One region of the Sagittula sp. SSi028 genome, then DNA from elsewhere that is predicted to be linked to it. Evidence: riboswitches for the same ligand, from Rfam matches in the RefSeq annotation. Region 1 holds a riboswitch; each other region holds the start of a gene.
The links. A riboswitch is a leader RNA that binds a small molecule or an ion and turns the genes downstream of it on or off. The one in region 1 is predicted to bind cobalamin.
Positions count from the first base shown of each region.

Region 2: it holds a riboswitch for cobalamin, as region 1 does, so the genes downstream of both, ACN5AZ_RS02175 (hypothetical protein) here and bluB (5,6-dimethylbenzimidazole synthase) in region 1, are expected to answer to the same signal.
Region 3: it holds a riboswitch for cobalamin, as region 1 does, so the genes downstream of both, ACN5AZ_RS07440 (DUF1636 family protein) here and bluB (5,6-dimethylbenzimidazole synthase) in region 1, are expected to answer to the same signal.
Region 4: it holds a riboswitch for cobalamin, as region 1 does, so the genes downstream of both, ACN5AZ_RS00115 (DUF4198 domain-containing protein) here and bluB (5,6-dimethylbenzimidazole synthase) in region 1, are expected to answer to the same signal.

Region 1 is NZ_JBLZNC010000005.1:244,916-252,472, reverse strand. Features, by position in the region: gene ACN5AZ_RS11890 (Lrp/AsnC family transcriptional regulator) at 73-531, shown strand; gene ACN5AZ_RS11885 (GMC family oxidoreductase) at 607-2,193, shown strand; gene bluB (5,6-dimethylbenzimidazole synthase) at 2,201-2,872, opposite strand; cobalamin riboswitch at 2,916-3,094, opposite strand; gene mscL (large conductance mechanosensitive channel protein MscL) at 3,177-3,602, opposite strand; gene ACN5AZ_RS11870 (YtoQ family protein) at 3,801-4,250, opposite strand; gene ACN5AZ_RS11865 (glutaredoxin family protein) at 4,322-4,591, opposite strand; gene ACN5AZ_RS11860 (GcvT family protein) at 4,682-7,186, opposite strand; gene ACN5AZ_RS11855 (rod shape-determining protein) at 7,506-7,557, shown strand, end outside.
Region 2 is NZ_JBLZNC010000001.1:453,888-461,444, forward strand. Features, by position in the region: gene ACN5AZ_RS02145 (ATP-binding protein) at 1-168, opposite strand, end outside; gene ACN5AZ_RS02150 (SspB family protein) at 222-695, opposite strand; gene ACN5AZ_RS02155 (DUF4345 family protein) at 786-1,142, opposite strand; RNA gene ssrA (transfer-messenger RNA) at 1,231-1,583, opposite strand; gene ACN5AZ_RS02165 (hypothetical protein) at 1,794-2,618, shown strand; gene ACN5AZ_RS02170 (replication-associated recombination protein A) at 2,686-3,981, shown strand; gene ACN5AZ_RS02175 (hypothetical protein) at 3,978-4,280, opposite strand; cobalamin riboswitch at 4,403-4,607, opposite strand; gene ACN5AZ_RS02180 (hypothetical protein) at 4,752-5,171, shown strand; gene ACN5AZ_RS02185 (MotA/TolQ/ExbB proton channel family protein) at 5,168-5,818, shown strand; gene ACN5AZ_RS02190 (ExbD/TolR family protein) at 5,811-6,185, shown strand; gene ACN5AZ_RS02195 (ExbD/TolR family protein) at 6,185-6,571, shown strand; gene ACN5AZ_RS02200 (TonB family protein) at 6,568-7,557, shown strand, end outside.
Region 3 is NZ_JBLZNC010000003.1:260,546-268,102, forward strand. Features, by position in the region: gene ACN5AZ_RS07420 (carboxynorspermidine decarboxylase) at 1-241, opposite strand, end outside; gene ACN5AZ_RS07425 (cobyric acid synthase) at 332-1,777, opposite strand; gene ACN5AZ_RS07430 (YrhK family protein) at 1,839-2,099, opposite strand; gene cobO (cob(I)yrinic acid a,c-diamide adenosyltransferase) at 2,176-2,799, opposite strand; cobalamin riboswitch at 2,835-3,057, shown strand; gene ACN5AZ_RS07440 (DUF1636 family protein) at 3,162-3,575, shown strand; gene cobW (cobalamin biosynthesis protein CobW) at 3,579-4,631, shown strand; gene cobN (cobaltochelatase subunit CobN) at 4,678-7,557, shown strand, end outside.
Region 4 is NZ_JBLZNC010000001.1:17,674-25,230, reverse strand. Features, by position in the region: gene ACN5AZ_RS00125 (calcium-binding protein) at 1-1,009, opposite strand, end outside; gene dusA (tRNA dihydrouridine(20/20a) synthase DusA) at 1,240-2,259, opposite strand; cobalamin riboswitch at 2,524-2,724, shown strand; gene ACN5AZ_RS00115 (DUF4198 domain-containing protein) at 2,854-3,639, shown strand; gene cbiM (cobalt transporter CbiM) at 3,646-4,257, shown strand; gene ACN5AZ_RS00105 (cobalt ABC transporter permease) at 4,254-4,823, shown strand; gene cbiQ (cobalt ECF transporter T component CbiQ) at 4,823-5,605, shown strand; gene ACN5AZ_RS00095 (energy-coupling factor ABC transporter ATP-binding protein) at 5,602-6,252, shown strand; gene ACN5AZ_RS00090 (carnitine 3-dehydrogenase) at 6,294-7,557, opposite strand, start outside.

The sequences.
Region 1 (7,557 bases):
TCGTTCACCATTCGGCAGCGGGACGCGGGATCCTTCGACTTTAAAACGCTTTGGCCGGAGAATTCTTCGCAAATGATACTAGACGAGACAGATCGGCGTATTCTTCGGGTGCTTCAGCGCAAGGGTCGCATTTCCAATGCCGACCTGTCCGAAGAGGTCAACCTGTCCGCATCTGCCTGTCACAGGCGGGTGCAACGGCTGGAGACAGAGGGCTACGTGCGCGATTATGTGGCGCTGCTGAATGCCCGCAAAATGGGCCTGCCCACCACTGTATTTGTCGAGATCACCCTGTCCACGCAGGCCGATGATGTGCTCGACGCCTTCGAGACTGCGGTGCAGCGGGTGCCTGCTGTTCTGGAATGTCACCTGATGGCGGGCACAGCGGATTACATCCTGAAGGTCGTGGCCGAGGACACAGAGGATTTTGCCCGCATCCACCGCCAATACCTGACGCGCCTGCCCGGTGTGGCGCAGATGCAGTCCTCCTTTGCGTTGCGCACCGTGTTCAAGACCACCGCCCTGCCCGTCTGATTGCGCAAACCGCTCTTGAGCCATGGGCGATCTGCGGCTTTACTCCCCCGACGTCAGGAGGAGGAGGCGCACCCGATGCAAGGCACTTGGGATCATATCGTCGTGGGCGCAGGCAGCGCGGGCTGTGTTGTGGCGCGCAGGTTGGCGGATGCGGGACGGCGGGTGCTGCTGCTGGAGGCCGGTGGCCGTGACAACTACCACTGGGTGCACATCCCGATGGGATATCTGTATTGCATCAACAACCCGCGCACCGACTGGTGCTTCAAAACCGAAGCCGAGGCCGGTCTGAACGGGCGCAGCCTGCTGTATCCACGCGGCAAGGTGCTGGGCGGCTGTTCGTCGATCAACGGCATGCTGTATCTGCGCGGTCAGGCGGCGGATTACGACGGCTGGCGCCAGATGGGGCTGACCGGCTGGGGCTGGGATGACGTTCTGCCCTATTTCAAAAAGTCCGAAGACTACGTCGATGGCCCGTCGGATTTCCACGGCGCAGGTGGCCCGTGGCGGGTGGAAAACCAACGGCTGCATTGGGATGTGCTGGACGACTGGATTGCGGCCGCCGAAGCCACGGGCATTCCCCGCACCGATGATTTCAACACTGGCGATAACGAGGGCGTCGCCTATTTCCGCGTCAACCAACGCAAAGGCTGGCGGATGAACGCCGCCAAGGCCTTTCTGCGAGGCGCCCCCGAGGGGCTGTTGCGGGTCGAGGCACACTGTCATGTCAAACGGCTGATGATCGAAGAAGGCCGTGCCGTGGGTGTCATCGTCGACCAAGGGGGCAAGACGCATGAGCTGCGCTGCGCCTCCGAGGTCTTGCTGTGCGCCGGTGCCATCGGATCGCCGCAGATCCTGCAACTCTCCGGCATCGGTCCGGCAGACCATCTGGCTGAGCACGGCATTGCGCCGCTTTATGATGTGCCCGATGTTGGTGGCAACCTGCAGGACCATTTGCAGCTGCGTTGCTCATGGCGTCTGACCGGCGCGAAAACGCTGAACACTCTGGCCGGGTCGCTTTGGGGCAAGGGGCTGATCGGCATGGACTATATGTTCCGGCGGCGTGGGCCGATGTCGATGGCACCATCGCAGCTTGGGGCCTTTGCCCACTCGCGCGAGGGGTTGGCCAGCGCGGATCTGGAATACCACGTGCAACCGCTGTCGCTGGAGGCGTTTGGCCAACCGCTGCATGACTATCCTGCGTTGACGGCCTCGGTCTGCAACCTGCGCCCCGAAAGCCGGGGCAGCGTGCGACTGCGATCGGGGGATTACCGCGACGCGCCGCGTATCGCGCCGAACTATCTGTCGACCGAGGGGGACCGCCGCGTTGCCGCCGATGCCATCCGTCTGACCCGCCGGATCATGGGGCAGGCGGCGCTGGCGAAATACGCCCCGCAAGAAATCAAACCCGGCCTCACCTACCAGACCGAGGCCGAGCTGGCCCAAGCTGCGGGCGACGTGGGCACCACGATCTTTCATCCCGTTGGGACAGTGCGCATGGGGGCTGACGATACCGCACCACTGGATGCACAGATGCGTATGCGCAGCGTCGGCAACCTGCGGGTCATCGACGCCAGCGTGATGCCGCGGATCGTGTCCGGCAACACGAACTCCCCCACGATCATGATTGCCGAAAAGGCCGCTGATATGATCCTGACCGAGTGATCGCCCCCTACCAGCGTTCCTCGCGGATGTGGTCATCCAAAGACGCCTGTCGCGCCCAGCCGCGCGCGGCAAGCTCTGGCCCGTCAAACAGATCGCGCACATGCCCGACGCAAAGATAGGCCACGATCTCCACATGGTCGGGCAGATGGAACAGCGGGCGCAGCTCGGCCTCGTCAAAGATGCTGACCCAACCGACGCCGATGCCTTCGGCGCGGGCGGCCAGCCATAGGTTCTGCACCGCGCAAACCGTGGAATACAGATCCATATCGCGCTGGTGCGTGCGGCCAAGCACAACCTCGCCCCCGCGCGCACGATCACAGGTGACGACGATATTCAGCGGGGCCTGCTCGATGCCCTCCAGCTTTAGCGCGGCATACTCCGACCGGCGTTCCGGCGGGAACATTCCCTGCGCTTCGGTATTGGCGCGGGCAAAGGCTGTGTGCACCCGGGCGCGGGTGTCCGCATCCCGCACTAGGATGAAATCCCACGGCTGCGACAAGCCCACAGACGGCGCGCGGTGCGCTGCCATCAGGATGCGGCGCAAGACCTGCGGGTCTATCGGGTCGGGCAGGAATTCATTCCGGACATCGCGGCGGTGCGCGATCACATCGTAGACAGCCTGTCGTTCGGCATCGTCAAATATACGCGCCGTCACAGGCGCGGGTCTGTCCAAAGACATCGCGGGGGTCCCTCCCAAAGGCCAGCGCCTTGCGTGGTCCAGACGCAAGGCCATGCCGTCAGGCCGGTCTTCTGGCTTCGGATCCTCCGTGACAGACGCCTTCCCGGTTGCCCAGTGGCCTGTGTCTGTCCGTCCCCGTTACAGCGGCGGGCCCGCGCCGGTTTCCCACCGGCTTCCCGATTCTCCCCCGCATGCGGGGGCACCTGACACCTCATGAGATGCCAAATAAAAGACCCCGAGGCAATCCATGCCACGGGGTCAACACTGACTACACTACACAGTCACTTGTTACGCAGACGCGGGTTTAGCGCGTCTTCAGGCTGTCACGGATTTCCAGCAGGACATCCAGTTCCGACGGGCCGCTGGGCACTTCGGGTGCCACATCGTCGGGCTTTTCGGCGGCGGCTTTGACGCGGTTGACCATCTTGACCAGCATAAAGACCACAAAAGCGATGATCAGGAAGTTAATGATCGCCATAACGAAACGGCCAATTGCAAAGATCGGGGCACCGGCTTCTTCGGCCGCCGTGATCGAGGCATAGGTTTCACCGTTCAGCGAGTAGAACCAGCCGCTGAAATCGATGCCGCCGGTGAACAGCGCGATGATCGGGTTGATGATATCGCCCACCAGCGATGTCACGATGGCGGTGAACGCCGCACCGATGATAATACCCACGGCCATGTCCATGACATTGCCTTTGGCGATAAAGTCTTTGAATTCGTTGAGCACGTTACTTTCCCCACGTTCCCGCCCGGCTTGGCACCGGATCGGACTTGTTATTTTCCACGTGAGGCAATGTATCGCAGCTTCGCGGGAAAAATCCCGTGGGAAAAGCAGGCGGAGTTTCCCTCCGCCCGCAACTGCGTCAATTTAGAGACTGTTGAATGATGCCTGCAGGTGGATGTCACAGGCAGGCACGGCCCGTGTTTACTGCGGCAGCGCGCCGGTCAGGACGTATTCAAGGATCTGAACCACCTGCTGGGGTGTGCGGGCGACGGCAAGGGCGGCGGCGTCCACTTCCTTGAGCGCGTGATCATGTTCCTCGGGCTGCAGGATGATCAGCGATTTGCCCAGCGCGGCCGCCATGCCCGCGTCAAAGGCGGCGTTCCATTGCTTGTACTTGTCACCAAAGCGCACAACGACCACATCCGCGTCTTCGATACCCTTGCGGGTGCGGATGGCGTTCACCTGCGCGCCCAGACGGTCGTGCCAGAATTTCTTGTCCTCGGCGCCAAGGATGGCTACGCCGCAGTCATCGCTGGCCGCGTGATCTGTCACCGGCGCGCCAAACGCGATGTCCAGCCCCTGTGCACCCGTGGTGATCTGCTCGCGCCAATCGGTGTGGATTTCTCCGGACAGGTATACGTTCAGCGTCATGTCTTTGCTCCTTGCGGCTTTGGCCTTGGTTGCGACAGGTGTAGCCCGCCATCCCCGCGATGCAACCGCAGTTACCGCTGCCAGAACCGTTTGCCCTTGGGTTTCTGCGCCTTCAGATGCGCGCGCAAATCGGTGTAGCCGCCGATTTTCACCCCGTCGATAAAGATCAACGGCGTGGTGGCCACGTGGTGTTTGTCCTTGAAGGCATCCGTCGCCGCGCGGGTCCGCAGAACGTGCTCCTCGATCTCAAAGCCCTCTTTGCGCAGCAGATCGCGGGCGGCGATGCCGTAGCTGCAGGTGTATTTGGGCAATTCCATCCGGTGCAAAACGGCTTTGGGCATGATCGTATCCTTTTATGTCCGCCTTATAGATCGAAAACGGGGCCTGCCTGCGCAAGCCCCGCCCCATCACGTTTGCGCCAATGGCGCGGCTTAGCCGTCCAAACGGATGGTCGCGTTTTTCGGATCATAGGGGCTGTCGCACGTGACGACTGCGTCCCACAATTCGTCGAGGATCTTGACCTTCAGCTTGGTGCCTTCGACCGCCAGTTCGGGTTTCACATACCCCATGCCGATGGATTTTTCGAAGGCCACCGAATAGCCGCCCGACGTCAGGCGACCCACCCGCTCGCCCTCGGGCGTATACAGCGCCTCGCGGCCCCAAGGGTCCGCATCCGATGGCCCGTCGATCAGCAGTGTGCAGCATTTCGACCGGATGCCTGTCGCCTCCATCGCCGCTTTGCCCGCGAAGTCCTTGGACAGATCGATAAAGCGCGGCAGGTCGGCCTCTGCCGGTGTCGCGTCACGGCCCAGTTCGTTGCCAAAGGCGCGGTAGGATTTTTCCTGTCGCAGCCAGTTCTGCGCCCGCGCGCCCACGGGTTTCATCCCAAATTCCGCACCCGCCGCCATCAAATGATCCCACAGGTGGTTTTGCATCTCGATCGGGTGGTGCAACTCCCAGCCCAGCTCGCCCGTATAGGCCACGCGGATCGCATTGACCGGCACCATACCCAGTTCGATCTGACGCGCCGACAGCCACGGGAAGCGTTTGTTCGACAGCGCGGTGTCCGGATCGGCATCGCGGATCAGCTTCTTCAGCACGTCGCGCGATTTCGGCCCTGCGATGGCAAAGACGCCCCACTGCGTGGTCACATCCTGCACGATGACCAGCTTGCCGGTGGCCTCCATGAAATCTTCGGCGGCCTTTTGCAGGAAGTCGCCGTCATAGGCCGCCCACGCCCCCGCCGACACCAGATAGTAGTTGTTCTCGCCATTGCGGACGATGGTGTATTCGGTGCGGGTCGTCCCCTTGGACGTCAGCGCATAGGTCAGGTTAATGCGGCCCACTTTGGGCAGCTTGTTGCAGGTGAACTGGTCGAGGAATTCGGTCGCACCCGGCCCTTTGACCGTGTGTTTGGCGAATGCGGTCGCGTCGATCAGGCCGACGCCTTCGCGCACGGCCTTCGCCTCGTCCACCGCGTATTGCCACCAGCCGCCGCGCCGGAAGGACCGCGCGTCGTGGTCAAAATTCTCTGGCGCATCCAGCGGGCCGTAGTAGTTGGGCCGCTCCCAGCCGCCGACCATGCCGAATTGCGCGCCCAGTTTCGCCTGCCGGTCATAGGCAGGCGAGGTGCGCAAGGGGCGGGCCGCCGGGCGTTCCTCATCCGGATGGTGCAGGATGTAGACGTGCTCATACGCCTCTTCGTTCTTGGCCACGGCCCAATCGACGGTCTGCCAATCGCCGTAGCGCTTGGGGTCAAGGCTCGCCATATCGATCTCGGCCTCGCCTTCGACCATCATCTGCGCAAGGTAGTAGCCCGCGCCGCCCGCGGCGGTGATGCCGAACGAGAACCCTTCGGCCAGCCACATATTGCGCAGACCGGGCGCGGGGCCGATCAGCGGGTTGCCGTCGGGAGTGTAGCAGATCGGGCCGTTGAAATCGTCCTTCAGTCCCACGGTCTCCGAGGACGGCAGACGATGGATCATCGACATGTATTCTTCTTCGATGCGTTCCAGATCCAGCGGGAAAAGATCCGCGCGGAAGCTGTCGGGCACACCGTATTGGAAGCGCGCGGGCGCATTGCGTTCATAAGGCCCAAGGATCCAGCCGCCGCGCTCCTCGCGCACGTACCACTTGGCGTCCGCGTCGCGGATCACCGGATGCTGTTCATTGGTTTCACGGTATTTCACCAGCTCGGGGTCGGGTTCGGTGACAATGAACTGGTGCTCAACAGGGATGGCGGGGATCTTAATCCCCAAAAGCTGGGCGGTGCGCTGCGCGTGGTTGCCGGTGGCGGTCACCACATGCTCCGCTGTGATCACCTGCTGCTCGTCCGAGGGGACAAGGTTGCCCCCCTTCTCAACCATCTTGGTGACGGTCACGCGCCATTCAGAGCCGGTCCATTCGTAGCCGTCGACCTGCCATTTGCGCTCAATGGTCACGCCGCGCTGGCGGGCGCCCTTGGCCATGGCCATCGTCACATCCGCCGGATTGATGTAGCCATCCGTGGGGTGATAGATCGCCCCCTTCAGATCGTCGGTGCGGATCAGCGGCCAGCGTTCGGAAATCTGCGCCGGGGTCATCCATTCATACGGCACACCGCAGGTTTCCGCCGTGGTCGCATAGACGCGGTATTCGTCCATCCGTTCGTCGGTCTGGGCCATGCGCAGGTTGCCCACCACGAAAAAGCCCGCATCCAGTCCGGTCTCTTCTTCCAGCGTTTTGTAAAACTTGATGGAGTAGTCGTGGATGTGGGTCGTCGCATAGGACATGTTGAAATAGGGCAGCAGGCCCGCCGCATGCCATGTGGACCCCGATGTCAGCTCGTCGCGTTCGAGCAGCATCACATCCTGCCAGCCCGCGCGGGCCAGATGATAGGCAATGGATGTGCCGACGGCGCCACCACCGACGACAAGGGCTTTGACATGGGTTTTCATCGGACGACGCTCCGGCTTTGGATCTTGTTCCCATCCTTCATAGCGGACCTGCAATCCGGCGCGGGGCGCGCCCGACCTTCGATTGCACAAAACCGACAGCCGCGCGCATCATTTCACAGCCGTTGCATTGAAATCACCCTGCGTCGCGCCATCTTGCGGCAATTCCCCGCTGATTTGACGGGCTGTGCCTCTTTCGCCTGCCGCATCCCGCGCCTATAAGAAGCGCGGTCGCACCCCTGACGGAGTCGCGGCCCCTTCAGGCAATAGGCGCGCAGGCATTGGGTCTTTGGGCGCGGTCGGCGCAATGAGGCAGTAAAGAATGTTTGGCATGGATGGACTCTTGGGCATGTTCTCTTCGGACATGGCCATCG
Region 2 (7,557 bases), on a different contig from region 1:
TGCGTAAACCTCCAGCGCGCTGCGCCCGATCACATCGGCACGCGCGCGATGACCGTGGGTCTCGCAGGCGCGATTCCAAAAGCAATAGACCGGGGTGCCATCATCCTTGATGCGCAGCACAAAAACCGGCTGCGCAATATGATCGAGGATGGCAAAATCGTGCGGCATTGCAATTCCGTCAAAGAACGCAGCCACACAATCAGGAAAGTATTGACGACAGGTTACTTCCTAAAGCGGTCGAGGCTGACCACTTCGGCGTCATGCTGCTCTTCGGGGGCGTCCTCGAAATCCGCCTCGGGCCCATCGTCGGGCGAGGTGGGATCGTCATCGCCATCCTCGTCATCCTGGCTTTCAAAGCGCAAGCCGAATTCGACGGACGGATCGACAAAGGTGCGGATCGAATCAAAAGGAATGTTCAGCCGCTCCGGCGCATCGCCAAAGTTCAGCGTGACCGAAAACCCGTCCTCGCGCACGTCAAGATCATCATACCAGTTCTGCATGACCACCGTCATCTCGCCGGGATAGCGGTCGGTGAGCCAGTCTGCGATATCGACCTCCGGGTGGTGGGTGTCGAAAGTGATGAAGAAGTGGTGATCGCCCGGCAATCCATTCTGCGCCACATCGGTGAGCACTTCGTGGATCAGACCGCGCATGGCGCGGTGCATCAGTTTGCCGTAATCGATACTGTCGGACATGTTCGGACCTTTAATTGCTTGGCGTCACCATATTGGATTTGACACAGAACAAAAGGCCCGAAACGCAAGGCTCGCGGCGGGAAAGGGTGATCACGCGGGCCAGTTTGCCCAGATCAGCCAGATTGCGGGCAGTGCTTCCAGTGCGAACCACGCCAGCGCTTTGGGCTGGGGCGGTGCGTCGCGCAGCATCGACAGCGTCCGACCGGTCGCCGCACCCGCATAGGCCACGCCGAGCATGGCGTAGGCCCAGCCCGCGCCGGTGACCAGACAGACCACGCCCACAGCGACAAACAACCCACCGGCGGAGGCGCGCAGCTCGGACAGGCCCATGGTGGTATCACCGACCTTTAGGTCCAGCGCATCTGCGGCATAGCGTGGCGCAATGAACCCGATGGCCCCAAAGGCAATGGTCATCAGGGCGATTAAAATGTTGATGATCTCGGTCATGTGGCTCTCCGCTTTGACCAGCAGATAGCGGGCCGGTCGCGCAGATCAACGCGGCCAGAGCGGGTTGGTTCATCACGATGAGGGGGGAAGTGCAGGTTTCTGTTGCCAGGTACCTGCGAACCCCGCCTTACGCGGCTAGGCGCAAGGACTTAAGATTTCGATTCCTCGAACTGCTTACGCAGCCAGAGCAACCGGAGCACGATTGTCGTTTGCAATTGTACTTTTTGAACCGATAACGGTGGTATCTCACCGAAGCAAAGCTACATCTTTACGCGTTCGTCGATCCTATTTCGGCCCCATGATCCCGCAAACGACGAGATATATGGTGGAGCCGCCGGGTACCGCCCCCGGGTCCGATCCGTTTATTACATGCGCGTTTATGCCCATAGTCCCCGAAGGGACAGGATTGATATAGGCGGGGGCAGCGGGAATGCCAAGGGGGTGCATGGGGATTTTATTGCGCAATGAAGGTCTGGTTGATGTGCTAGCTTTGCTGAGAGTTGTAACCAATTGTTAACGAATAAGAATGCAGTGAGGTCGCGGGCGGCGAGGCGACTGGGGGAGACTTTTTCTGTGCGCACAGCTCAGCTTCCCCCTGTAACCGCCTAATTTACATGTTTATTCATCAAATTTCACGCCAGAGGTCACGTCATGGTCGCAGAGCTTTGCATTCACACTTTGTCTACGGGGATATCTCGGAGCCTGTGGCAAGGCGATCTGCATCTTGAAGCACCGAACTGGTCGCCGGATGGCCGCAGCCTGATTGTGAACGGGGACGGGCGGCTTTACCGTTTCGATCTAGACACCGAAGCGCTGACACAGATCGATACCGGACGGCATGACCGGTTGAACAATGACCACGGCCCGTCGCCGGACGGGACAAAAATTGCCTTTTGTGACAAGGTGGATACCGGCAAATCCTGCATCTACACATTGACGCTGGACAAAGGCTCCGTGGACCGGATCACGCCGAATGTTCCAAGCTGGTTTCACGCCTGGTCGCCGGATGGGCGCCGCATGACCTATACCGCCGTGCGTGACGGGCAGTTCGGGATCTTCACTTGCGCCGCCGATGGACGGGACGAGCGCTGTCTCGTCACATCGGCCCATCACTATGACGGACCGGATTACACCCCCGATGGGGCGTGGATCTGGTTCAACAGCGCGCGCGGCGGGCCCGCCTCGGACCTGTGGCGCATCCGCACTGACGGGACTGGCCTGCAACAGATGACGCACAGCGACCGCGTCGAATGGTTTCCCCATCCAAGCCCCGATGGCGCTCATGTGCTGTACCTCAGCTATCCCGAAGGGACCCAAGGTCACCCGTTCGGCATGGACGTCGAACTGCGGCTGATGCCGGCGCAGGGCGGTGCCCCCGTGACAATAGAAAAACTGTATGGTGGGCAGGGCAGCCTGAACGTGCCGTGCTGGGCACCTGATGGTCACGCCTTCGCCTATATGCGGTATCACCGCTGATCCGCTTCCCATTGTGGGCCACGGCCGCTTTGCGATAGACAGGCGGCACAACCACAGGAGCCGCTGAATGGATCTTTTCGATGCCGCACCGTCGGACCGTCGCCGACCTTTGGCGGATGTGCTGCGCCCGACCACATTGGACGAGGTGATCGGGCAGACCGCGCTGGTGGCCGAAGGGTCGATCCTGCGGCGGCGTGTGGCGGCGGATGCGGTGGGCAGCGTGCTGCTGTACGGCCCGCCGGGCATTGGCAAGACCTCGATCGCGCGCGCCATCGGCAATATGCTGGGCAAGGAGTTCCGCGTGTTGCACGCCGCCGGTGTCCGTGTGCAGGACATTCGCAAGATCGCGGACGAGGCGCGCATTCGCCCGATCCTGATGTTCGTCGACGAGGTGCACCGCCTGTCCGCCACCCAAGCCGACGACCTGCTGACCATTTGCGAGGAAGGCACCACGGATTTCATAGGCGCGACCACGGAAAATCCCTATCACGCCATTCCCAAGGCGTTGATTTCGCGGTCTCAGGTGCTCAAGCTCGAACCGCTGACGCTGGAGGATATGGTGCAGGTGGTGCGGCGCGGTTTGGCGCATCTGTCCGCGCAAGGCATTGATATCGCGCTGACCGAGGCGCAGATCACCCTGATCGCCGGACGGTCGGGCGGCGACGCGCGACGCGCGCTGACCACCTTGGAAAGCCTGTCCATCGGTCATACGGGTGCGGTCACAGAGGCGATGATCGAAGAGGTCTATGCCGCAGCGCCGGTCAATTTCGACCGCACGGGGGATCAGCATTACGACATCACCTCGGCCTTTATCAAATCCATGCGCGGCTCTGATCCCGATGCCACTTTGTACTGGCTGGCGGTGCTGGTGCATGCAGGGGAAGACCCGCGCTTTATCGCGCGGCGCATCATGATCCACGCGTCGGAGGACATCGGGCTGGCCGACAACACCGCGCTGCAAACCGCCGTTGCCGCCGCCGAGGCGGTGGAGCGTGTGGGCTATCCGGAGGCGCAGATCATTCTGGCCCATGCGGCGCTACATATTGCCCGCGCGCCCAAATCAAACGCCGCCTGTCGCGGGATCGGGGCTGCGCTGTCCTATGTGCGCAGCCACCCGCAACTGTCGGTGCCCTTGCATCTGCGCGACGCCCATTATGCGGGGGCCAAGGCCTTGGGGCACAGCGGATACCGCTTTCCGCATAAGGACCCGCGTGGCTGGGTCGAGCAGACCTATGTGGAGGGCGTGCCGCGCGGCGCGTTCTACCAAAGCGATGCCCGCGATGCGGCAACCTTTGAAAAACGCGCCGATGCCCATTGGGAAAGCGTCACAGGCCAGCCCGCGCCGCGCACCTTTGACGACTAAAGCTGCAGCCGCCGTGCCCGCGCCCCGCCACGCCGTTTGGGCGCGGTTTTGACCATAGGCAACGGGCGGAGCGGCTGCTGAATCGACAGCGACAGCAGGCGGCAAAACACAGCCACCGCTGGCGAGGCCGGGGCCAATGGACGCGCAACTGCCCGCGCGCGCCGTGCCTCGGCAAGGTAGTCGGCGCAGGCGGGCAGGGCGCCCAGCCATTGCATATACCCCATCTGCCCCAGATCACGCGCCTGATCCGGAGGCAGCACCCCCACATCGAGTTTCGTCAATGTTTGTTCCAACTGCATCGCGCCCTCCGCGCCAAGAACGGGGGGCCACGAAGATGCTTCAGGCAAGCCGAACCGTGGTCAGCCACCGTCGCAATCCGTTGGGCCACCCGCCCGAACATCAAAATTGCTGCACCCGATGCGACGCATGAGGTGGAGATGGCAGGTCTCCTGACTTGCGGGTCGTTGCGCGTCCGAACCTTCCCGGACCGATGGTCCAGTGGTTGTCTCGGGGCGCTCGCCGCTTACAGTTGCGGGGGCAGTTGCGGCATTGGCCCGTTGGGCCGCACCACATTCCCTTTTCAGCCCGCCCCTGAAGGGCAAGGCACCATCGCGGCAACTCTGCCACGGTCGCACAAACCTGTCCAGCGCCGCATATCCGAGCGTTTTAATAAACTAACCTTGACGCCCGCCACAGGGCTGGTATGCGCGTATCCATGTAGCAAGCATGCAATGCCAGCCACCTCATCAATATTCCGACCGGAGGACGCCATGGCCCTGCGCATGACGCTTGCTGGGTTTGCCTGTCTTTGCGCCACTTCGCTGGCCGCCCAAGAGGACGCCACAGGCAAGCTGACCATTGAACTGAACGCCGCCACCTCTGAGGAGGCGGGCTGCAAGATGAGCTTTCTCATTCTCAACGGCCATGACACGGCCATCGATCAGGCGGTGTTCGAAACCGTGCTGTTTGACGCCGAGGGCGGCGTTGACCGTCTGACGCTGTTCGATTTCGGCGCATTGCCGCCGCTGCGCCCGCGCGTGCGTCAATTCGTGGTGGGCCAGACCAGCTGCGAGGATCTGGGGCAAGTGCTGTTCAACGGGGCGCAAACCTGCAGCGCCGAAGGCGACGCGGATCTGTGCACCGATGGCCTGTCCGTGTCGTCACGCATCGGGATCGAGGTGTTGGGATGATGGATCTGGTGGTGAATACCTACACGCGGATCGCTGATCTGGGCGGGCCGGTTGTGGTTTTGCTCTGCGCGCTGTCGGTCGTGGTGCTGGCGGTTGTTCTGTATAAACTGTGGCAGTTTGCGTCCGCAGGCGTGGGCCGTCACCGCGAATTGGGCGCGGCGGTGGCCGCTTGGGATCAGGGCGACTGCACCGCCGCGCGCGCGCATCTGGGCCGCTCGCGCAGCTATCTGGCCCCTGTGGTCGATATGGCCATGACAGGGCAGACCGATGGCGCACGGCTGGAGGCCGAGGCCGAAACCCGCTTTGCGCGGTTGGAGCGCGGCTTTCGCCTGTTGGACAGCGTGGCGCAGTTGGCCCCGCTGCTGGGTCTGTTCGGGACCGTTCTGGGCATGATCTCGGCCTTTCAGGCATTGCAAGAGGCCGGAAGCCAGGTCGATCCGTCCATTCTGGCCGGCGGCATCTGGGTCGCACTGCTGACCACTGCGGTTGGTCTTGCGGTGGCCATGCCCACATCCGTTGTGCTCAGCTGGTTCGAGGCACGTATGGACAAAGAGCGTGTTCTGGCCGGGCAGGCGCTGCGGGCGGTGCTGTCGCCGTCGGGTCAGCGGGTGGCGGCAGATGTCCCGACCGGGGCCGTCCATGCGTAAGCGCACGGCCCGCCGCAAGCTGTCGATGACCTCGTTGATCGATGTCATCTTTTTGCTGCTGCTGTTTTTCATGCTGTCCTCGACCTTTTCCAAATTCGCGGAGGTCGAGCTGGCAGCGGGCGGCGCGGGGGCTGCGACTAGCGATCCGACGCAAAAGCCGGTTTTCTTGCGGCTGGGGGCCGAGGCGCTGGATCTCAATGGCCGCGCTGTGGCCTTGGACGAGCTGGCGCAGGGCTTGGCCGACTACCCCGAGCCGATGGTCCTTGTCTCCCTGCGCGAAGGCGTCACGGCCCAGCGGCTGACCGATCTTTTGGTGGCGCTGCGCGGCGTCGAGGGCGCGCGCGTCACGGTACTGGAGCAATCGTAATGCGACGCAAACCTGCACGCAGCAAGGGCGAGCCGACCACCGCCTTGATCAACATCGTGTTCCTGATGCTGATCTTTTTTCTGGTGGCGGGCACCTTGGCCGCGCCGCTGGATCAGGACCTGACGCTGGTGGACACGCGCGATCTGGAACAGACCCCGCCTGCCACGGCCTTGGTCATTCATGCGGACGGGCGGCTGACCTATCGCGGCGAGGATATGGCCGACGCTGCCGCCTATATCACGCGGCTCAGCCCCGACGATCTGGCACGGGTTCGGCTGGTGCCGGACCGTGAGCTGCCTGCGTCGGATCTGGTGCGGCTGGGCCGCGATCTGCGCAAGGCGGGGGCAGAGACCGTCGTCGTCGTCACCGAACGGGGGCTGGAATGAGACAGACGCCTATGATTGCCACCTCGCGCCCGATGAAGCTGGCGGCCGTGCTACTGGCGGCCAGCGCGAATGCGGCGCTGGCGGTGGCCTTGCTGCGCGAACCCGCCGTGTTGGAAGAGGGCGCCCCCGGCAGCAGCGAAGTGCGGCTGGGCAGCGCCTTTGAGGATCTGGTGGCCGGCACCACCACGGCAGAGCCGACAGAGAGCACCGCTGAGCCTGTGACCGCCACGCCGGTCGCACCTTTGGCAGAGCCGAACACAGCGCAGCCCACGCCACCCGAGACCGCGCAGCCGACAGATCCCGTGACGCCGGAACCGACACCTCCGGCCCCCGCAGAGCAGGCGCAGCCGGTCCAGCCGGTGGAAACGCCGCCGGTTGCAGCACTGTTGGTGCCCGTCGACCCGCAGGGCGTGGTGCCCATCGCGCCGACGCCGCCCGAAACCGTCACGGCGCAGACTGCCAAGCCCGTCACGCCAGAGGCTGCAACGCCCGACACGGTGGTCAGCGGCGCGGCGCCAGATGCGGCATCGGTTGAACGTTCGTTGCGCCCGCCCACCGCGCGCAGCAAAGCCTTCGAACAGGCGGCGAAACCGAAGGCAGAGGCCTTCGAGGACGCCAAACAGGCACAACAGCGGGCGAAGGCCCCGGCACCGCGCGCCAAACCCACACCAGCCCGTCAGGGCAACAGCGACCGCAATGCGCGTGCGGGCGCGTCGAGCGGGTCACAGCAGGCCACGTCGCGGTCGAGCGGATCGGGCGGACGCCAACAGCAGGCCCAAGGCAATGCGGCGGCCAGCAACTATCCCGGCGTGGTCCGCTCTTGTGTCTTTGGCAAGGCGCGGGTGCGCGGGTCAAGCGGGTCGGGCACGGTGCATGTGTCCTTTACCGTCTCTGGCAATGGCAGCATCGGCGGTGTTGGCGTCAGCCGGTCCTCGGGCAACGGCTCGGCCGATCGTGCGGCGGTTCAGGCCGTGCGCGGGGTGCGT
Region 3 (7,557 bases), on a different contig from region 1:
CCCATGCGACGGAATAGGCGTGGGTCTCACCGGGAAATTTCTCGCGCCCCAGCTTCATCTCGAACAGCGACGACGAGGTGGTGCCATCCATATACTCGGACATGAAATCGAACACCGACCATGTGGCGAAACATTTCAGTGCCAACAGCGCCTTTGCGCCGGACTTTTCCCGCAGATGGGCGATCTTCTCCATATTGGGAAGAAGGCGGGATTTGTCGATCAGGTAATAGGGGGTCTGCATGGCGGCGGGCCTTTCCTGTGCGCAAAGGACAAAGCGGTCACGCGGCGTGTAGCGGGTCTGCGCCTCTGCCGCAATTGGCGATGTGGGGCGTCAGCGCGCAAGATCCAGCAATCCGGCCACATCCAGATGCGTCTCAAGGTGATCGGCCAGCGCATCCAGCGTGGCGTCCACCGTCGCGTCATAGCTGTCCGTGGCCGCAGTCGCCCCCAGATCCGCCAGCCACGCCGCACGAAAGGCATCATCGCTGAACATGCCGTGCAAGTAGCTGCCCTGCACCCGGCCATCCGCAGACCGCGCCCCGTCGGGCTGTGCGTCCAGCATGGCAAAGGGGCGGTCGCAATCGGCTCCTGTGGTGCGGCCGATGTGGATCTCGTAGCCCTGAAAGGGCAGGGCGGTGGCGGCATGGCGGGCGGTCACGCGGGTCAGACGTTTGTCGCCGGTCATGGTGGTGGTCACATCCAGCAAGCCCAGCCCGGCGGTCTCGCCTGCCGGCCCTTCGATGCCATCGGGATCGCGCACCACATGCCCCAGCATCTGGTAGCCGCCGCAAATCCCCAGAATGCGCCCGCCGCGCCGGTGATGCGCCAAAAGGTCGATGTCCCACCCTTGGGCGCGCAGAAACGCCAGATCGCCACGGGTGGATTTCGACCCGGGCAGGATCACCAGATCCGCATCACCGGGAATCGGCTGTCCCGCTCCCAGCATCGTCAGCCGCACCGACGGCTCCTGCGCCAGCGGGTCGAGGTCATCGAAATTGGCGATCCGCGACAGATGCAGGCAGACGATGTGCAGCCCGTCAGCGGCGTCGTTGGACCGGATGTCCTGCGCGTCCTCGGCGGGCAGTTTCCACGCATCCGTAAACCACGGGGCCGTGCCAAAGCCGGGCCAGCCGGTATGCCGCGCGATAAAGTCATAGCCGTCGTCGAACAGGCGCGGGTCGCCACGGAACTTGTTGACGACAAAGCCCGCGATGCGGTTGCGGTCCCCGTCCGGTAGCACCGCTTGGGTACCCACGATCTGCGCGATCACGCCGCCCCGGTCGATGTCCCCGATCAGCACCACGGGCAGCGCCGCGGCCTCGGCAAAGCCCATGTTGGCAATGTCACCGGCGCGCAGATTGACCTCCGCCGGAGAGCCCGCGCCTTCGACAATCACCAGATCATGCTGCGCTTTCAGGCGGTGGAAGCTGTCCATCACATGCGCCATCAGCTGCGGCTTCAGTGCTGCGTAATCGCGCGCGCGCACTGTGGCCAGACGCTTGCCCTGCACGATCACCTGACTGCCCACATCGGTTTCCGGTTTCAGCAGGACGGGGTTCATATCCACCACAGGCTCCAGCCCGCAGGCCCGCGCCTGCAAGGCCTGCGCCCGCCCGATCTCGCCCCCGTCAGCGGTCACGGCGGCGTTGTTGGACATGTTCTGCGGCTTGAAGGGGGCGACCGACAAACCGCGCCTGCGCGCCGCGCGACACAGGCCCGCCACCAGCACCGATTTGCCCACGTTGGACCCGGTCCCCTGCATCATCAAAGCTGGCATGGCGCGCCCCTCCCGTCATCAATCCGAGCGGTGATACGCCCGCTCGCCCGCAACAACAAGATCAGCCATCATCCCCGGGCAGGGGCAGTTGCGCCAGATGATATTCGCGGGCAAAGCGCGAGGCGGGCTTGGCCACAAACAGGGCCGAGCCGATCACGAACAACCATGTGGCCACGGTCTGCGTGCTGTCCCAGAAAAACAGAACCGACCCCACAAGAAACGCGAGCCCCGCAAGAAAATCGACCGTGGTGTAAAGCCGTTCGTAAAAGCCATAGACCTCCTGGTGCTTTGGCGTGGCGTCGTGCAGATCGGTGTTGAACATGGGGCGGCCTCTCGTCTGTGTCGCGACAAAGCTAGCCCGTGACGGTTCACGGGCCAGCGCGCCGCATCAAAGCGGCTTAAAACTCCACACCTTTTTGTGCTTTGATCCCGTCGCGGAAGGGGTGTTTGACCAATGTCATCTCGGTCACCAGATCGGCGGCTTCGATCAGTTCGGGTTTGGCGTTGCGCCCGGTCAGGCAGACATGGGTCATCTCGGGCTTTTGATGCAGCAGGAAATCGACCACCTCGTCGATGTCGAGATAATCATAACGCAGCGCGATGTTGATCTCATCGAGCAGCACGAACCGGATCTCGGGATCAAGGATCTGTTGCTTGGCGATCTCCCAGCCCTTTTGCGCGGCGGCGATGTCGCGCTCCTTGTCCTGCGTCTCCCAGGTGAAGCCCTCGCCGGAGATAAAGAACCGGCATTCTTTGGCGAAACGGGTGCGGATCATCTCGGCCTCGCCGGTGACCCAGTTGCCCTTGATGAATTGCACCACGGCGCAGGGCATATCGTGGGCGATACACCGCAGGATCATGCCAAACCCGCTGGAGGATTTGCCCTTGCCCGGTCCGGTATGGACCATGATCAGGCCTTTTTCCTCGGTCTTGGTGGCCATCATGCGGTCGCGCGCGGCCTTGATCTTTTTCATCTTCTCGGCGTGGCGGGCGGCGTCGGCCTCTGTCACATCCTTTGTCATGGCGCGTCCTTTCCTTGACAAGAGCCGGTGTTCCGGCGCATCTGCCTTTTGCTGGTGCCTGTCTCTAACAGGTGAAAAGGGAATGTGCAGCCTCGATACGCGGGGTCAAGCACAGCCGCCCCCGCGACCGTGACCGGAAAGGGTCCGAACCACTGATGCCCGCGACGCGGCGTCGGGAAGGTCGGGCACCGTTTCGGCCTTGATCCCAAGGCCGTTGTTCCGCAAGCCGGGAGACCTGCCAGCCGCCGTGACACGGGCACGGGCAATTGCAACCGGGCGGGGTGATCCGGGGGAGCATGCGGGGCCGTTTTCGCAATGGCCAGCAATCCCCTTGCCGCGCGCCGACAACGAATGAGGACGCCATGACCGACACGGTCATCGAAGCCGCCAAGGACGCAGAGAACCGCGCCACAGCGCCTGTCGAACTGCTGGTCTGTGTGAAATGCCGCGGCCAGTCCGAGGTGCCCGCCGACGACCGCCGCCCCGGGCAGGCGTTGTATGATGCGCTGACGGGCGGTGATATCCCCGCAGGCGTGCGCGTGACGGCGGTGGAATGCCTGCAAAACTGCGAGGCCGGCTGCACTGTGGCCTTGCGGGGCGGGGACCGCTGGACCTACGTTTATGGCAATCTCGACGACGCGGCCCATGCGCCGATGCTGCTGGACGGCGCGGCGCGCTATCACGCGACGACGGACGGGCTGATCCCGTGGCGCGAACGTCCCGACCATTTCAAGCGCAACTGTGTGGCGCGTATTCCCCCTGCGACAAAGGACTGACCCATGACCGATCTTGCAAAACTGCCTGTCACCGTGATCACGGGCTTTCTGGGCTCCGGCAAGACCACGCTGGTGCGCCATCTGATGCAGAACCCGGGCGGCAAGCGTCTGGCGGTGGTTGTCAATGAATTCGGCGATGCGGGCGTGGACGGCGACATCCTGAAATCCTGCGCCATCCCCGATTGCCCTGCCGAGAACATCATGGAGCTGGCGAACGGCTGCATCTGTTGCACCGTGGCCGATGACTTTATTCCCACCATCGAGGCGCTGATGGCGCTGGACCCGCGCCCCGAACATATCCTGATCGAAACCTCCGGTCTGGCGCTGCCCAAACCGCTGCTGAAGGCGTTCGACTGGCCCGATATCCGCTCCAAGATCACGGTGGACGGCGTGATTGCGCTGGCTGACGCCGAGGCCGTGGCCGCCGGTCGCTTTGCCCCCGATGTGGCGGCGGTGGACGCACAGCGCATCGCCGATGACAGCATCGATCATGAAACCCCGCTGTCCGAGGTGTTCGAGGATCAGATCTCCTGCGCCGACATTATCCTGCTGACCAAGCCTGATCTCGCCGGGCCAGAGGGCGTGGCGCGTGCTAAAGAGATCATCGCAGCCGAGGCCCCCCGCCCGCTGCCCGTGGTCGAAGTCGCCGAGGGCGTGGTGGACCCGCGCGTGATCCTCGGGCTTGAAGCGGCGGCAGAGGATGACATGGACGCCCGCCCCAGCCATCACGACGGCCACCACGATCACGAACATGACGATTTCGATTCCATCGTGGTCGAGCTGCCCGAACAACAAAGCCCCGAGGCGCTGGTGACGGCGATCGAACGGCTCGCCAACGAGCTCAACATCCTGCGGGTCAAGGGCTACGCCAGCGTGCAGGGCAAGCCGATGCGCCTGTTGGTGCAGGCGGTGGGGGCGCGGGTGCGCCACCAATACGACCGCCCCTGGGCCAAGGACGAGCCGCGCCGCAGCCGCGTTGTGGTGATCGGGGAGCATGACGACATCAAGGTCGCCGAAATCCACGCCATCCTCGGGGCAGAAACCGCGCCTGCGTAGGGTGGGTTTTCAACCCACCTGCCGCCGAGGTTGCTAAGGGCATCCCATGCACGTCATCTTTCGCGAAAGCCACGGGCTCGAAGAGACCGACACACCACAGGATCTGGGGCAGACGCCCGCGGATCTTGTGGTGCTGTCCTTCTCTGACAGTGATCTGGGGGCCTTTGCCGAGGGCTGGCGGCGCGGGGGTGGCCCGGACGGCCGCATGCCCACGCTGCGGCTGGCCAATCTGGCGGCGTTGAAACATCCGCTCTCCGTCGACACCTACATCGAACAGACGCTTGCGGGTGCAAAGGGCATCCTGATCCGGCTGATCGGCGGGGTGCCTTACTGGTCCTACGGCCTGCAGCAGGTGTTTGCGCTGGCGCAGGCGCGTGGCATGGCTCTCGCGGTGCTGCCCGCCGACGGGCGCGAGGATACGCGTCTGGACGACTTTTCCACCCTGCCCAAATCCACCCTGCGTCGGCTGCAGCATCTGTGCGACAGCGGCGGCACCGTGGCGGCACAGGCGGCCTTGGCGCAGCTTGCGCTGGCGGCGGGGCTGTATGCGGGGCCGGTGATGGGGGCCAAATCCCTGCCACCGCATGGCGTCTGGTCTCCGGACACAGGCGCGGTGCTGCCGGATCTTGGAGCACAGGATGCCGCGACCGATCAACCCGTGGCGCTGGTGTTCTACCGCTCCTATCTTGTGGCGGCGGATCTGGACCCGATCCGCGCCTTGGCCGCCGAGTTCACCGCTCGGGGCCATGCGGTGCACTGTTTCTTTGTCCCCTCGCTCAAGGCGCCTGAATCCGCCTGTTGGCTTTACGGCCAGCTCACCGCGCTGCAACCGGCGGCGATCCTGAACGCCACGGCGTTCTCCGGCAAGGGCGCGGATGGCACCACGCCGCTGGATGCGGTGGATGCGCCGGTCTTCCAATGCACGCTGGCGACCTCCACCCGCAGCGCCTGGGCCGAGGCAGAGCGCGGCCTGTCGCCCGCAGACCTCGCCATGCATGTTGTCCTGCCAGAGGTCGACGGATCACTGGCGGGTGATGTGGTATCCTTCAAAGAGCCGGGCACGCGCGACCCGCATCTGCAATTCGCCCGCTTTGCCCATCGCGCCGACCCCGCGCAGGTGGCGGCCCTGGCCGACCGCGTTTGCGCGCGGCTTGCACTGGCCAAGCAGCCGGTTCCCCAGCGGCGCGTCGCGCTGGTCTTGTCGACCTATCCGGGCAAGGACTGGAACATGGGCCATGCGGTGGGGCTGGATGCACCGGCCTCCGCGCTGGCCATCCTGTCCGACCTGCGCGCGGCGGGCTATGACGTGGGTGCCGCGCCCGATGATCTGCCGACCGCATTGCTGGCGCGCGATCTGCGCTGGCCACTGGCGGACTACCGCACAGCCTTGGCCCGGCTGCCAGAGCGTCTGCGCGCCGATCTGCAGGCCGCTTGGGGCGCGCCCGAAGACGACGCACTGGTGCAGGACGGGGCCTTTGCCTTTGCCGCGCTGCAAACGGGGCAGGCCATCGTGGCCTTGCAACCCGAACGCGGCACACCGGCCACGCGTGACGACGACTACCACGACGTCAGCCGCGTGCCCTGCCACGGCTATGTGGCGTTTTATCTGTGGCTGCAGCAACAGGCCGATGCGCTTGTCCATGTGGGCGCGCATGGCACGCTGGAATGGCTGCCGGGCAAATCCGTGGCCCTGTCACCGGACTGTTGGCCGCGCGTGCTGACCGGCGACATGCCGGTGCTTTATCCCTTTATCGTCAATGACCCGGGCGAGGCGGCGCAGGCAAAGCGGCGGCTGGGCGCGCTGGCGCTGGGCCATGTGCCGCCGCCTTTGGTGCAATCGGGCACACCGGACCGGCTGGCCACGCTGGAATCGCTTCTGGACGAATTTTCCAACGCCGACGGGCTGGACCCACGCCGCCGCGACCGCCTGCAAAGCGCCATCCGCGACGAGGCGCAGGCGTTGGGCGTCGAGGACGATCTGGGGCTGGAGCGCGCCACCTCCACCGCCGAGGCGATCACCCGCATCGACCGCTTTGTCTGTGACGTCAAGGAAAGCCAGTTCGGCGAGGGGCTGCACATCTGGGGCCGCACCGAAGGCAGCACCCTGCCGCAGGCCGAGGCCAGCGCCGCAGGCGAACGTCAGTCCATTCTCGACGCGCTCGATGGGCGCCGGATTGCGCCGGGGCCGTCGGGCTCGCCCTATCGCGGACGGCGCGACGTGCTGCCCACGGGGCGCAACCTGTTCACCACCGACCCCCGCTCGGTGCCCACCCGCGCCGCCTACGCCCAAGGCGTCACATTGGCCGAAGAGCTGGTCCGCCGCCACCTGCAGGACGAGGGCGACTGGCCGCGCGCGCTGATCGTGGATCTCTGGGGTTCGCAGACCATGCGCACAGCGGGCGAGGAATTTGCCATGGCGCTGCATCTTCTGGGGGTGCGCCCGATCTGGGACACAGGGTCGGAGCGCGTCTCGGGGATCGAGGTGCTGCCGATTGCGGAACTCGACCGTCCGCGCGTCGATGTGACCTTGCGCGTCTCTGGCCTGTTTCGCGATGTCTTTCCGGTGCTGTCCACGCTGTTTTCACAGGCGGTGCGGGCACTGGCCCAGCGTGACGAGGCTGCGGACTGGAACCCGTTTGCAGGGCGCGCCGATTTGGCCCGTGTCTACGGACCCGCGCCGGAATCCTACGGTCTGGGCATGGGCGCCACCGCCGAGGATTACAGCGACGCCGGTCGTGCGGCCGCGGGCGAGGCATGGCTGCGCGCCTCGTCCTATGCGCTGGACGGCGATGCGGTCACGGCGGATGCCGCGGGGATCCGCGCGCGCGTGGCCGATGCGGACAGCTTTGTGCATTTGCACGACCTGCCGGAAACCGATCTGCTGCTGGCGGCGGATTTCGCCGCACATGAGGGGGGCTTTGCCGCA
Region 4 (7,557 bases), on a different contig from region 1:
AGATGTCATCGCCCGCGCCAAGATCGATCGCGTAAGACACCGAATCCGGGTCCTCGGCATTGCCGGTGATGGCCACGATGTCGCTGTCCGCGCCTGTAAAGATCTCTCCGTTGCCGTCGGTGATAACGACCAGATCCTCGCCCTCGCCCGTGTCGACGATGTTCGTGCCGCCTGCGACCTCTACGCTGTCCGCACCAGCACCTGCCAGCACGGTATCGTTGCCTTCACCTGTGACAATGGTGTCGTTGCCGTCGCCGCCGTCGATCATATCCGATCCGTCACCGCCCAGCATCACGTCGGCGCCAAGCCCGCCGTCCAGCGTATCATTGCCTTCGTCGGCCTCTAGCGTGTCGTCACCTGCCCCGCCCAGCAGCAGGTCAGAGCCTTCGCCCGCTTTCAGCACATCGTTGCCGTCACCGCCGTCCAGCGTATCCTGACCGGCATCCCCGACCAGTTTGTCGTCATTCGATCCACCGCTCAGCGCATCGTTGCCGTCGCCGCCGACCAGCTTGTCTTCGCCAAGGTTGCCAAACAGCACATCGTTTCCGGCATTGCCTTGCAGCGTATCGTCGCCGCCGTTGCCGTAGAGTTCATCGTTGCCTTCGCCGCCATAGACAAAGTCATCACCGGGCCCGGCCACAACCGTGTCATTGCCGATGTTGCCATCCAGCCTGTCGGCGCCAGAGGCGCCATTGATGATGTCATCGCCTTCAAGACCGTTGTACCGGTCTGAGCCATCGGTCAGCTCGACAAAATCGTCGGCGTCCGTGCCAAAGACCAGTTCGCCCGGAAGCGGCGCGTCCTCTTCTTCCTCAACAGGCAAGTCCGGGATCGGGTTTTCGTCGACGACATCACCATCGTCAACCGTATCCTCGCCGCCATCATCGATAACGTCATCTCCGACGTCGGGCATATCCAGATCAGGACCCTGATCCGGCAGACCGTCATCGTCGTCGTTGTCATCATCGGACCCGTCCCACAGGTCCCCGATGCTAGCCAACAGCATCATTGGCAGCAAAGTCAAAAGTAGCATTAAACAGTCCCCCGAATAGTAACCCACGGCAAAAGTAAGGCAACGTTGTCAAAGTTTTGCCTAAAACTGTACATTCTACCAGTGTTTTCTGTCTGACGTCGGTGCAAGCGCCATTGCGCCGTCAAAAGCGGCGACAATATCAAAGGTTACTCAAGGATTGTTTCGCATGGGTGCGAAAAAACAATCTGCACGTGGATTTGATTCGACTACGCCGCCTCTTGCAGGACCGCTTGCAGCGCGGTCTCAAGCACATCGATCCGCGCATCCGGCCCTTGGGCCTGCGTCGACAAGATCTGGCGCCATTTGCGCGCACCAGGCTGGCCTGCGAACAGGCCCAACATATGCCGCGTGACCTGATGCAGACGTCCGCCCTGCGCAATATGATCCGAGATATAGGGCAGCATGCCAGCCACGATCTCGGCGCGGCTTTGCGCGGGCGCCTCCCCCCACAGGCTGTCCGCCCCTCCCAGCACATCCCATGGCTGGTGATAGGCCGCACGGCCGATCATGACGCCATCCAATCCATCATCCAGAAACGCTTGCGTCTGCGCCAACGTGGTGATCCCGCCGTTGATCGACAAATGCATGGCAGGGAATTCGGCCTTCATGCGCCGCACCAGATCGTAATCGAGCGGTGGAATATCGCGGTTTTCCTTGGGCGACAGTCCCTGTAGCCACGCCTTGCGCGCATGCACCGTCACCCGCTGGCAACCCACTGCCTGCAGGCGGGACAGGAAATCGGGCAAGACATCCTCAGGCGTTTGATCATCCACGCCAATGCGGCATTTGACGGTCACCTCGACATCCACGGCGTCCTGCATCGCGGTGACGCAATCGACCACCGTTTGCGGATGCTGCATCAGGATCGCACCAAAAGTCCCCGACTGCACCCGATCCGACGGACAGCCGCAGTTCAGGTTGATCTCGTCATAACCGGCCTGCGCCCCCAAACGCGCCGCCTGCGCCAGCTCTTGCGGATCAGACCCCCCAAGCTGCAAGGCGATGGGATGCTCCTGCGGGCTGTAGTCCAGCAGGTGCAACGCCCCCCCCCGCACCAATGCAGGCGCGGTCACCATCTCGGTGTACAACAACGTGTTGCGCGACATCAGCCGATGAAAATACCGGCAATGCCGATCGGTCCAATCCATCATGGGTGCGACGGAGAGGCGAGCGGCGCGTTGGATGTTAGCCGACATCGGTTTGGTTTGATCTGCGTGCTTGGTCATCTGACCCGTCATCCTTGAATATGGCGGCGGTATTGCCTCGCATTCAGGGGCAAATGCAACCATTCGCATTCGTGCATCCCGGACAGATGCGCCCAATCATCAAGGGAACCGCGCGGCCCCGCCCTAGGCCCCGCCCTAGTACATAGGAGGCCCCGCCTAACATGTCATGACCGCTTGCGAAAGCGTAGCGCCACTGGCATCCCAAACCGGCGCCGCTGCGGCAAAATCGCTGATCTGTTGTTGACCCACAGGCCGCGCATCTGGCAAAGGTGTCGCATGTCCGGTTTCGGGTTCACCCCCGAAAGCAATAGGGAATGCCGTGCGGCCCGTTGGGCCAATGCGGCAACTGCCCCCGCAACTGTAAGCGGCGAGCACGGCTGACATGCCACTGGGTCACACCCGGGAAGGCCAGCCAAATGCGTCGACCCGCAAGTCAGGAGACCTGCCGGATAGCCCCCTGTGGAAACGGGGGTATCGTTGGCGTCGGGGTGCGCGCCGGATACGACTGCCGTTGCAGGCAGGATGTGTCTGAGGTCCCCTGATGTCGTTCACGCATGCGTGCCGGGGATGGCACGCCGGAACAAGGACTTGGACGTGAAACACTTTGCCTTGGCGGGTCTGCTCGCCGCCGCCCTGCCCGCAACTGCGCAGGCGCATTTCCTGCTGGAATACACGACGGACACCCTGATCGAACGGCCCGGCGACGTGCCGGTCAAACTGGTGTTTTGGCATCCGTTTGAAAACGGCCATGTGATGGAGCTTGCCCTGCCGCAGGCGTTCTACATGATCCACAACGGCGAGAAGACCGATCTTTTGCCGGGGTTGGAGCCGATCACCTTTCAAGGCGCGGACAACGAAGCCTCTGCTTTTCTGGGCCATGTGCCGGTGAAACGGTCCGGCGACTACGTGCTGGTGACAGAGCCGCAGCCCTACTACGAGGCGTCCGAAGACATCTACATCCAGCAGTTCACCAAGGCCTTTTTGAACCGCAACCAACTACCCACCGATTGGGATCAGCCTGTCGGCCTGCCGACAGAGATCCTGCCGTTGAACAAACCCTATAATGTGATCGCGGGCTCCACCTTTACGGGTCAGGTTTTGTCGCAAGGCCAGCCCGTTGCCGGTGCCGAGATCGAGATCGAATACATGGCCGCCGAGCCGGACATGGACAGTTCCGCTGCGTCCCAGCCGACCGTGTCGCCTATGCCCGGCGGATCTGTCGTGGCGATCTCTGATGCGAACGGGTATTTCAGCTTTGGTGTGCCGAAGGCCGGTCACTGGGGCTTTGCCGCGCTGGGATCGGGCCCAGAGACCGAATACGAGGGCAAAGACCTAAGCCAGGATGCGGTCATCTGGATCCGCGCCTGGGACATGGAGTAACGCGGAATGCACATCGTCGACGGAGCCCTGTCCAATCCGGTGGTGATCGCGGGCGCACTTGCCGCCGCAGGTGGCGTGGCCGTGGGGCTGCGCGCCCTAGATCTGGAACGCATTCCCACAGCCGGGGTTCTGTCGGCATCTTTCTTTGTGGCCTCTTTGATCCATGTGCCGATTGGTCCGTCCTCTGTGCATCTTGTGCTGAACGGGCTGGCGGGGCTGCTGCTGGGCTGGGCCGCCTTTCCGGCGTTGTTTGTCGGGCTGTTGCTGCAAACGGTGTTCTTCGGCTTTGGCGGGCTGACGGTTCTGGGGGTGAACGCGGTCAACATTGCCTTGCCTGCCGTTCTGGTCGGGCTGCTGTTTGGCCGTCTGATCGGACGGGGCACAGCAGTGCAGGGCGCGGTCTGGGGCGCGCTTGGCGGGGCATGTGCCATTGCGGTGACCACCGCGATGGTGGCGCTGTCGCTGGCACTGTCGGGGGATGAATTCCTGCCCGCCGCGCGTCTGGTCTTTGTGGCGCATATTCCCGTCATGGTGATCGAGGCGGCGCTGACAGGCTTTGCCGTGCTTCTCAGCCGCAAGGTCAAGCCAGAGCTTTTCGCCCGCGAGGTCAGCGTTTGAAACATATCGCTCTGATTGCCCTGCTGTCTTGCGCGCCCCTGCCCGCCTTGGCCCATAAAGTCATCGCCGGGGTCTTTGCCTCTGGCGACGTGATCGAGGGCGAACTGGGCTTTTCCAACGGGACCATGGCCGCCGACACCCCTGTGGCCGTTACCACCCCTGACGGGCGCGTTCTGGGCGAGACCGTGACCGACGCTGACGGGTTTTTCACCTTCCGGCCCACCGAGGCAACCGCCCACAGGTTCTATGCCGATCTGGGCGCAGGCCATGTGGCAGAGGTGATCATGCCCGCCGAAGAGGTCGCCGCCATTCTGGGGCAGCCGGTCCCGGTCACGCCCGTGCAAACGGCCTCTCCCCTCCAAACCGCCGACGCGGCCCCGCTGACCGAGGCGCAAACCCGCGCCGTGGCCGAGGCCGTGCGCGCGGAAATCCGTCCCCTGCGGCGTGAAATCGCGGCCTATAAGGAGCGCAACGATCTGCAAACCATATTGGGCGGCATCGGCTATATCTTTGGCCTGTTCGGTCTGGGCTTCTACATCGCCGCACGGCGCAAGGTGGACGGCTGATGGCGCATGTTCTGGGCAATGCCGAGGCGACCCTGTCCCATGTGGCCACCCCGCGCCACAGCGGGCTGATTGCACCGCTCGATCCCAGATTGCGCATTGTGCTAGCTTGCGTCTTTGCCGTGGTGGTGGTCGCACTTCACAGCCTTCCCGCGCTGTTGGCGGCCTTTGGCGTGGCACTGGGCCTGCTGGGAGTTTCCCGTATGCCGGTGGGGCGCACGTTGCGGCGCATGGCCATGATGGACGGGTTCATTGTGTTCATGCTGGTGCTGATGCCGTTCTCCATGCCCGGCGATGTGATGTTTACCCTATGGGGGCTGCCCGCGAGCTGGCAGGGCCTTTGGCGGGCGGTGGAAATCGCGCTGACGGCCAATGCGGTGATCCTGTCGCTGATGGTTCTGGTCGGCTCGATGGAGCCGGTCACCCTTGGCCATGCCCTGCACCGGCTGCGCTGCCCAGAGACGCTGGTGTTGTTGCTGATGTTCACCATCCGCTACATCGAAGTGCTGCGCGAGGAATACCTGCGCCTGCGCGCTGCCATGCGCGTGCGCGGGTTTCGCCCCGGCACGAACTGGCACAGCTATCGCAGCTTCGGCTACCTTGTGGGGATGATGATGGTGCGGGCCATCGAACGCTCAGAACGGGTGTTGCAGGCGATGAAATGCCGCGGCTTCTCGGGGCGCATGCTTTTGTTGCAGGACTTTGCGCTGACGCGACGTGACCATCTGTTCGCCGCCGCGATTTGCGTGCTATGCGTGGGTCTTCTGCTACTGGACCATGCATGACGCTGCTTGCCCTCAATGACATTTGCTTTGCCTATGCCGGGCAGGCCCCGGTGCTGGATGGCGCGTCGCTGTCGTTGAACGCGGGGCAGCGCTTGTCGATCACAGGTCCGAATGGCGCGGGCAAATCCACCCTGCTGCGCATCGCGCTGGGGCTGCAACAGCCGCAATCCGGTGAAGTGCGCGCCTTCGGCAGCCCGCGTCGCAAAGAGGCGGATTTCCTCGAGGTGCGCCGCCGCATCGGGCTGGTGTTCCAAGACGCCGACGATCAGCTATTCTGCCCGACGGTGGCAGAGGATGTGGCCTTTGGCCCGCTCAATCTGGGCAAATCCCGCGCCGAGGCGCTGGCCATCGTCGACCGAGTGCTGGCCGATCTGGACCTTGCCCACCTGCGCGACCGCATCACCCACAAATTGTCCGGCGGCGAAAAGCGTCTGGTCACATTGGCAACGGTTCTCGCGATGGAGCCAGAGGCGCTGCTGCTGGACGAGCCGACAAACGCGCTCGACACCCGAAACGAGGCGCGCCTGCTGGAGATCCTGCAATCCCTGCCGCAAGCGATCCTGCTGGTCAGCCATTCCACGGAATTTCGCGCAGCGCTTGCCCCGGAGGCGCTGGAGTTGCGCGATGGCCGCCTGACCCCTGCGTGACACACAGACCGGACCGCGCCATCGCGATCCGGTCCGATCTTTCATTCGGCAGACATGCCCGCATGCGCCTGCGTGTACTGCGCCAGACGTTCGGCCACCGCCTCTGCGGGCAACGAACTGCGCCGCGCGCCCAGATCCACATGCAGCATAAAGCTTTTGACCGTCGCGGCGAGCGTGCCATCTGCGCGCATGATCCGGTGAAGCAACTGCATCTTCTTGCCCTCACCCACCAAAACCTGCGTGGTCACGCGCACCACGTCACCGGCGTGAAGCTCTGAGAGGTAGCGCACGGTGTTTTCCGTCGTGAAATAGCTTTGCCCGCCCGCGATATACTCCGCATCCGCACCGATCAACGCCATGAACCCGTCGGTCGCCTGTGACCCCAGTTCGACGTAATGTGTCTCGTTCATATGGCCGTTGTAGTCGGTCCAGCTTTGCGGAATGGCGCGGTGCACCGTCACCGGCAGATCGGTCGCGTCCGGCAGGGTCAGCTGCGCCTCATGGGCTGTGATCACCGCCCCTGCCCCGCTGCCGGTCTTTTTCAGCGCGCGCATCATGCCGACCAGATTGTCGTCGCGCAGACGTTCCAATTCGCGGATCGACATATGCCCCGACTGCGCGTCCGACTGGCCTGCAATCAGATCAACCAGTTCCGGCGTGTATTCCGGCACATCCATCAGCTTGGTCCACGGCCATTCCAGCGCGGGGCCGAACTGTTCCATGAAATGCTTCATCCCTGCCTCGCCGCCGGCGATGCGGTAGGTCTCGAAGATGCCCATCTGCGCCCAGCGCAGGCCAAAGCCCATGCGGATCGCCTCGTCGATTTCCGAAGTGGTGGCGATGCCATCCTTGACCAGCCACAGACATTCGCGCCAGACGGCCTCCAGCAGACGGTCGGCAATATGGGCGTCGATTTCCTTGCGCACGGTCAGGGGGTACAGGCCAATCTCGTGCAGGGTAGGCTCGGCCAAGGCGCAGTGGTCGGCATCCCCCACCAGCTCGATCAGCGGCAGCAGATAGACGGGGTTAAACGGATGCGCCACGATCACACGCGCGCCCTGCTGCGTCAGCTCCGAGGGTTTGAACCCCGATGTCGAAGAACCGATCACCGCCGTTGCAGGCGCAAGGCGGGTCAGTTCGGCGTGCACGCGGTGTTTCAGGTCCAGCCTCTCGGGCACGCTTTCCTGCACCCAATCGGCGTCTGCGACGGCCTCGGCCATATTCTCGCAAAAAGTCAGGCTCCCCTCTGGCGGCAGCGCACGATCGTAGAGGCCGGGCAAGGCACGGCGGGCGTTGTCCAGAACC